Regions from separate parts of the Martelella soudanensis genome, predicted to be linked through region 1. Evidence: predicted binding sites of a transcription regulator. Region 1 holds the regulator's gene; each other region holds the start of a gene.
What was found. Region 1 encodes LexA, which represses DNA repair genes until DNA is damaged. Its sites were predicted from a motif close to TGTTCNNNNTGTGTTCNG; they were not measured.
Positions count from the first base shown of each region.

Region 2: a site for LexA is predicted at 1,433-1,450, ahead of dnaE (DNA polymerase III subunit alpha). Genes of this name have one in related genera too.
Region 3: a site for LexA is predicted at 1,331-1,348, ahead of ruvC (crossover junction endodeoxyribonuclease RuvC). Genes of this name have one in related genera too.

Region 1 covers NZ_CP054861.1:4,024,410-4,026,677, reverse strand. The annotation lists gene HQ843_RS19335 (ComEC/Rec2 family competence protein) at 1-769, shown strand, start outside; gene lexA (transcriptional repressor LexA) at 723-1,430, opposite strand; gene HQ843_RS19325 (TRAP transporter substrate-binding protein) at 1,811-2,268, shown strand, end outside.
Region 2 covers NZ_CP054861.1:3,537,682-3,539,949, reverse strand. The annotation lists gene dnaE (DNA polymerase III subunit alpha) at 1-1,214, opposite strand, end outside; gene HQ843_RS16835 (GntR family transcriptional regulator) at 1,715-2,268, shown strand, end outside.
Region 3 covers NZ_CP054861.1:2,951,917-2,954,184, forward strand. The annotation lists gene ruvA (Holliday junction branch migration protein RuvA) at 1-526, opposite strand, end outside; gene ruvC (crossover junction endodeoxyribonuclease RuvC) at 770-1,288, opposite strand; gene HQ843_RS14015 (oxidoreductase) at 1,404-2,268, opposite strand, start outside.

The sequences.
Region 1 (2,268 bases):
CAAACGGCCGCCATCCTTCGTGTTCGAGCAATGGGAAACCGCACTTGCGCTATCGCAAACGGCGCCACCTGTGGAGGAAAGCACGCTGGTGTTGCAAGAGGAGGATCGCTTCGCCCGGCTGGATGCGCCGGATATGGCCCAAGCCGCCGAAACGTTACTCAAAACGATCGCCGAGGCCGAACGGAGGCCCGGCATCTTCCGATGCGAGGACGATGCATGGTGCTATGCGGTCTTTACGGGGCTTCGAATCATGACGGTCGAACGACCGGCCTTCACCGGACTTGCCTGCGATAATGCCGATATCGTCGTCAGTCGATACCGTCCCGGCTTTCAGACCTGCCGCTCCGGCGCCTATCTCATCACCCCGGCAATGCGCCGGCAGCGCGGCGCGTTTCAATTCACGCTGTCGCCGGAGGTTGCGCGCGAACGCCCGGACAGCGGCACATCAGCGTCGCCTCAAAACACAGCCTGGCACGCGGACAATGAGCCTGCGGAAGCACGTCACCGAAGCGCTGCGGCCTCCGTGACAGTCGGCGATGCCACTGCGGGGACCGCACCCCAGGCTGTCTCCAGAAAGGCCCGCCAGCCCTCGTGCGGGCCGACAAGCGTTTCGCTCAAAACCTCGGTCACAGCGCTCGATCGCCCTTGGAACAGACACCGGCTCTACGACTGGCGTTCCGGAGAATATCTGCCGGTGATCACGGTTCCGGAGACGCTTACCTTCAGTGGTAGCGGCGGATCAGACCGACCAGCTTGCCCTGAACCTTGACCTGGCTTGCGGCGAAAATGCGGGTCTCGTAAGCCGGATTGGCCGCTTCCAGCGCGATCGATGCGCCCTTGCGGCGGAACCGCTTCAGGGTCGCTTCCTCGTCATTGACGAGCGCAACGACAATATCGCCGGGGGAGGCGGTGGAGATATTGCGGATGATTACGGTATCGCCGTCGAAGATCCCGGCGTCGATCATCGAATCACCCTGAACCTCAAGCGCGTAATGTTCTCCCGCGCCAAGCATTTCCGCCGGCACTGTGATCTGATGGGTGTTTTCCTGAATGGCCGAAATCGGCACGCCGGCAGCAATCCGCCCCATGACCGGTATGCCGGTCGAGCCGCTGTCATTGTTGCCGACCGGCGCCTTGGGCTCTTCCTGTTTCTTGCCGAGGGAGCCTTCGATCACGCTTGGCGAAAAACCCCGGCGCGGCGGCTGACCCATCGTGCTGTCCGGCATGCGCAGGATTTCTAGCGCCCGGGCGCGGTTGGGAAGCCGACGGATGAAACCGCGTTCCTCCAGTGCCGTGATCAACCGGTGAATGCCCGATTTCGACGCGAGGTCGAGCGCTTCCTTCATCTCATCGAAGGAGGGCGGAATGCCCGTCTCTTTCATCCGTTCATGAATGAAAAACAGCAATTCCTGTTGTTTGCGTGTCAGCATTTCCTGCCCCTGGTCCTTCGAAACAAATCCAGAACGAATATACATGTTCCTACTGTGTTCCGCAAGTGCAACCGGAGTGGGGCAAAAATAACGGGCTCGCGCGGAAATTCGCGCCTCCTGTCGCCACACAATGCGTCCGCTCGCATGCGTTTTGCCATGGCCCCCATTTAACGAAATTCTGCTCGTCGTTCTCCCGCATCGCCTGGGGCTTTCGATATTTCTGGTGCGTGGTTTGATTGCAAGGCTGTCGACAACATAAGATTTTTAAAATAGAGTTTCAAAAGTGACCTTTTGTCCCAGGTCGCGCATGGTGGCCAAGACGCCGGGAGGGCGAAGCGGGCCGCCGCCCATCAGGAGGAAACGGGACGGGGAGGAATTACATGAAGAAATTTGCAGCACTCGCGCTCGGTGCGGCGATGACGGTTAGTGCGACGGTCAGCGCTGCCAGCGCCGAGCCGATCGTCATCAAGATCGGCCACAGTTCCGAGGCGGACCTGCATCTGCCGGGCGCCGGGCGAACGGCTTGCGTTGTCGCGATGAAGGAGTATCTCGACGTCGCTTCCGAAGGCGAGCTTGCGCTTGACGTCTATCCGGACGGAGCGCTCGGCGGCGCCCGTGCGATGGTTGAATCGGCGCAAACCGGCGTGATCCAGATGGTCGGCGCCTATACGTCGATCCTTGTGCCGTTCGTGTCGGAAATGGCCGTCACGCAGATACCATATGTTTTCCCGGACAGTCTGACGGCCTGGCAGGTCATGGATGGTCCCTTCGGCGATGCGCTTGCCGAAACCGTCCTTGAAAAGACCGGACTTCGTGTTCTGGCCTGGCCGGAAGGCGC
Region 2 (2,268 bases), 490 kb from region 1:
AAACGCAGCGGGTCCACATCCGTGATCGTCAGCGCGTAGGCGACCAACGACCCCGCGCCGGAGCCGCGCCCTGGCCCCACCGGGATATCGCGCTCCTTTGACCATTTGATAAAGTCCGCAACGATCAGGAAGTAGCCCGGAAACTTCATGCCTTCGATGACGCCCAGCTCATAGTCGAGGCGTTCGAAATAGTCCTCGCGGGTGTGCCCCGGGCTCAACCCCACATGGGCGATCCTCGCCTCCAGCCCTTCCCGCGCTTGGCGACGAAGCTCCGCAGCCTCCGCACGCTCCGCCTCTTCGGGATCGTCCGACGCACCGGTGAAGCGCGGCAGGATGGGCATCCGGGTATCCAGCACGAAGCTGCATCGGCGCGCGATTTCCACGGTGTTCTCGATCGCTTCGGGCAGGTCGGCAAACAGCGCCGCCATTTCGTCCTGGGATTTCAGGTAGTGATCCGGCGTCAGCCTGAAACGGCGATCGTCGGAGACGATGGCATTGTGCGCCACCGCCATCAGCGCATCATGCGCCTCGAAATCCTCGCGGGCCGGGAAGAACGCCTCGTTGGTCGCCACCAGCGGAAGATCGAGCTCGTAGGCAAGAGCGATGACCCGACGCTCGTGCTGGACATCGAAATTCCCCTGCCGCTGCACCTCTACATAGAGACGGTCACCGAAGGTGGATTTCAGGAATGCCAGCCGCTCGGCGGCCTTCGCCTCAAAGCCGGAAATCACGGCCTCGTCAACCGGCCCGGTCCGCCCGCCGGTGAGCGCGACCAGCCCGTCCGAATGCGCACTGAGCCATGACTTCGTTATATATATGCCGTCATGCCCTTCGCCGCCGAGATAGGCTTCGCTGACAAGATGCATGAGATTGGCGTAGCCGGTCGGATTGGCCGCGAGCAGAACGATCGAAGGTTTTTTCGGCGGCAGATGAGCGCCGCTGCGGCGCTCCCCTTCGCCGCTGTCTTCCATGTCGATCGATAGCTGGCAGCCGATAATGGGCTGGAGCCCCTCCCCCACGGCCTTCTGGGAAAACTCCAGCGCGCAAAAGAGATTGTTGGTATCCGTCACCGCGATTGCGGGCTGCCTGTCGGCCACGGCGAGCTTCATCACCGTTTTCAGCGGCAGGGCGCCCTCAAGCAGCGAATAGGCCGAATGAACGCGCAGATGCACGAAACGAACAACCTGCTCCCTGCTTTCGTCACCGGCCTGCATCTCGAGTTCACTCCTTCATCACCGCCAAATCAAACGCGCCGAGCGATTTTGGCAGGCGAATACATCCGGTGCAATCGCTCGTCACGCAATGCACAGAAACCTATAGCGAACTCACGATCAACGCCATGCTCGCCAGGAACAGGCTGACTGAGAAGAAAGCCGCTATGTCACGCAGAATATCGGTCATGATTGCCTCCGTTTTGCTTATATACCCCTTATGTTCTTTTTTTGTTCCAATTGCAAGTCCTTTTGTTTCTGTCGAAGGCCGTCCGGACTTGGCACAAGCGCTCCAATCCGACCAAATGATTGAAACTGCGACTTATATTCGCCTCCGCCAATCCGGAATAACCGGCGAAACGGCTGGCAAGCGCACCGGATTTCCGGCCACAATAGTCTGCCGGGTCGTTTTTTTGGCGTGTCGGCGCCGTCAGACAGCGGCGCAAGCCGAGCTGGAAAACCTGCGGCTTGCATTGGGTATATATTATACTCATAATACCCGGATGCAGAACAAAACCAAACAGGTCGTCGCCGCGATTGGCCGCTGGGCGGAAGACAGGATCGGCAAGGCATCGCCGGGCGAACGGCTTCCGACCGTTCGCCATCTGATGCGCGAATTCGGAACGGCACAGCGCACCGTGGAGGCGGCGCTGAAGCCGTTTCTCGAAGACGGTCGCCTGATAGCCCGCCCCGGCGCGGGCATCGTCGTGGCCGGCAGGGCCGAGGAAGGCGCGCCGGACTTCTATGCCGCCGACCTTCTGATTCTCTACCGCAATTCCGACAGCCGGCTTGCGCGCGTGACGCTTCAGGAAGTCGCGGCGCGGCTGAAATCCGCCGGCTTCTCGGTTCTGCAGCTCGGATTTTCGAGCGACGCCCAGGCTATCGACGTCCTGGAACGGATCGGCAGGTTCCGCGCCTGCCTCATCCAGGTGAATTTCGAAATCCTGACCGTCGCGTTTCTGGCCGCGCTCCGCAGGCAGGCCGACCATATCGTCATCGACGGCGTTTCGGCGACTGGCATCGATGTCGATGCAATCGGCACCAACTGGCGCGAGGC
Region 3 (2,268 bases), 1.1 Mb from region 1:
CCTGGTCGCGGGAATAGCCGAGATTGGTGAGCGCGGAAATCGCATCGGAAACGGTGCCTGGTGCAGCCCCGTCGCCGACCTCCCTGCGGAAGGAAATGGCCTCGCCGTCTCCGAGCGAAAGCCCGGCGGGCACCTTGTTCTTGAGTTCCGTGACGATCCGGGTCGCGACCTTCGGCCCGACGCCCGGCGCGCGCGATACGGCGGTCTTGTCGCCGAGCGCGATCGCATTGGAAATCTCGCCGGCCGACAGCGTCGTGAGGATCGCCAGCGCCACCCGCGCGCCGACGCCCTGGACGCTCTGCAGAAGATTGAACCAGCCGCGTTCCTCCGCGCTCATGAAGCCGTAGAGGCGCAACTGGTCCTCGCGCACGAAGGTCTCGATGAACAGCACCACGGCCTCGCCGACGGAACCGATGCGCGACAGCGTGCGCGCCGAGCAGTAAGCGACGTAGCAGACGCCGTGAACATCGACCACCACGTGGTCGTCGCCGATCTCGTCGATCACGCCCTTGAGCTTGCCGATCATGCCCGTTGTTCCTTCCGACGTGACATGTTCACGTGTCTGCCTCTTGTTCTCGCAGCGTGTGCTGCGTACCGTTCACTCACCGCATAGCCCCCAAACCTTCTCGCCCCGGAGGGGAGAGATGTCGCGACAGCGACAGTGAGGGGGGAGTCCATCCCCGCGAACGCCCTCACGTTTGGCAATGCTGCCCACTGCCCCTTTCGGGGCATCTCTCACGCTTGCCGGGCCTTTTGCCGCTATGCCAACTCACCCGATCGCCGCCATGGCCGCCTTCATCATCCGGTTGCCGCCGCGATTATGGGCATGGCAGATGGCGATGGCCAATGCGTCCGCAGCGTCGCTGCCCTTGAACTGGACCCGCGGCATCAGCACTTTCAGCATCATGTGGATCTGCTGCTTGTCGCCATGGCCGACGCCGATCACCGCCTTCTTCACGGCGTTCGGCGCGTATTCGGCCACCTTGAGCCCGGCCAGCGAAGGCACCAGCAAGGCGATGCCGCGGGCCTGACCGAGCTTCAGCGTCGCCACCGCGTCCTTGTTGACAAAGGTCTGTTCCACCGCCGCCTCGTCCGGGCGAAAGCTGTGCACCACTTCGGAAAGTCCGTCATGGAGCTGGCGCAGGCGCGAAGCGAGCTCCATATCGCCATCCGAAGTGACCGTGCCTGAATCGATGAATTTAAGGGAGTTTCCCAATGTTTCGATAACGCCCCAGCCGGTGCGCCGCAGCCCGGGATCAATGCCTATGATGCGAATCGTCTTTTCCATGGTTTCACCCTATCGCTCTTGCCCCAAGGCTTCCATAGAAAAGTGAACAAAACAAAAACATACGGAGGGTCGGCTGGCCCCCCGCATGTTTTACATTGGCCGATTTGAGGTGCGATCAGGCCGCGATCGCGTCGAGCCGCTTCAGGTGATCCTTACTGAGTGTCAGTTCGGCGGCAGCGATGTTATCGCGCAGATGCGCGCGCGACGAGGTGCCGGGGATCACGAGAATGTTCGGGCTGCGCTGCAACAGCCAGGCAAGCGACACCTTCTGGATCGAGGTGTCGAGTTCGGCGGCGACCGCGTCGAGCATCGCCGCCTGATAGGGCAGGAAACCGCCCAGCGGGAAATAAGGTACGTAGGCGACACCCTGTTCGGCAAGGCTATCGATCATCGCGTCATCATCGCGGTGGATGAGGTTGTAGTGGTTCTGCACGCACACGACCGGGGCGATGTCCTGCGCGATCCTGATCTGGCTTTCCGTCACGGTCGAAATGCCGATATGGTCGATCAGACCTTCGTCCTGCATTTTCCGCATTGCCTCCATCGGGGTGGCGATCTCGCTGTCCGCGCTGAAACCGCTGACGCTGCCCATGCGCAGGTTGACGATCGCGATCCGGTCCAGCTTCAGCCGCTGCAGATTGTCCTCGACCGAGCGGCGGAGGAAATCCGGGCTATGGTCCATGTTCCAGCCGCCCGCGTCATCGCGCCAGCCACCGATCTTGGTAACCAGCGTGAGATTGTCGGGGTAGGGGGTAAGCGTTTCGGCAATCAGCCGGTTGGTCACATGGGGTCCGTAGAAATCGGAGGTGTCGATATGATCGATGCCGAGCGAAAGCGCCTCGCGCAGCACCGCGCGGCATTCCTCCGGGTCCTTCGGCTCGCCGAAAACATGAGGCCCCGCAAGCTGCATGGCGCCGAAGCCCATGCGATTTACGGAAATTACCGTTCCGGGAAAGGTGAAACGGCCGGCGGCCGATGCG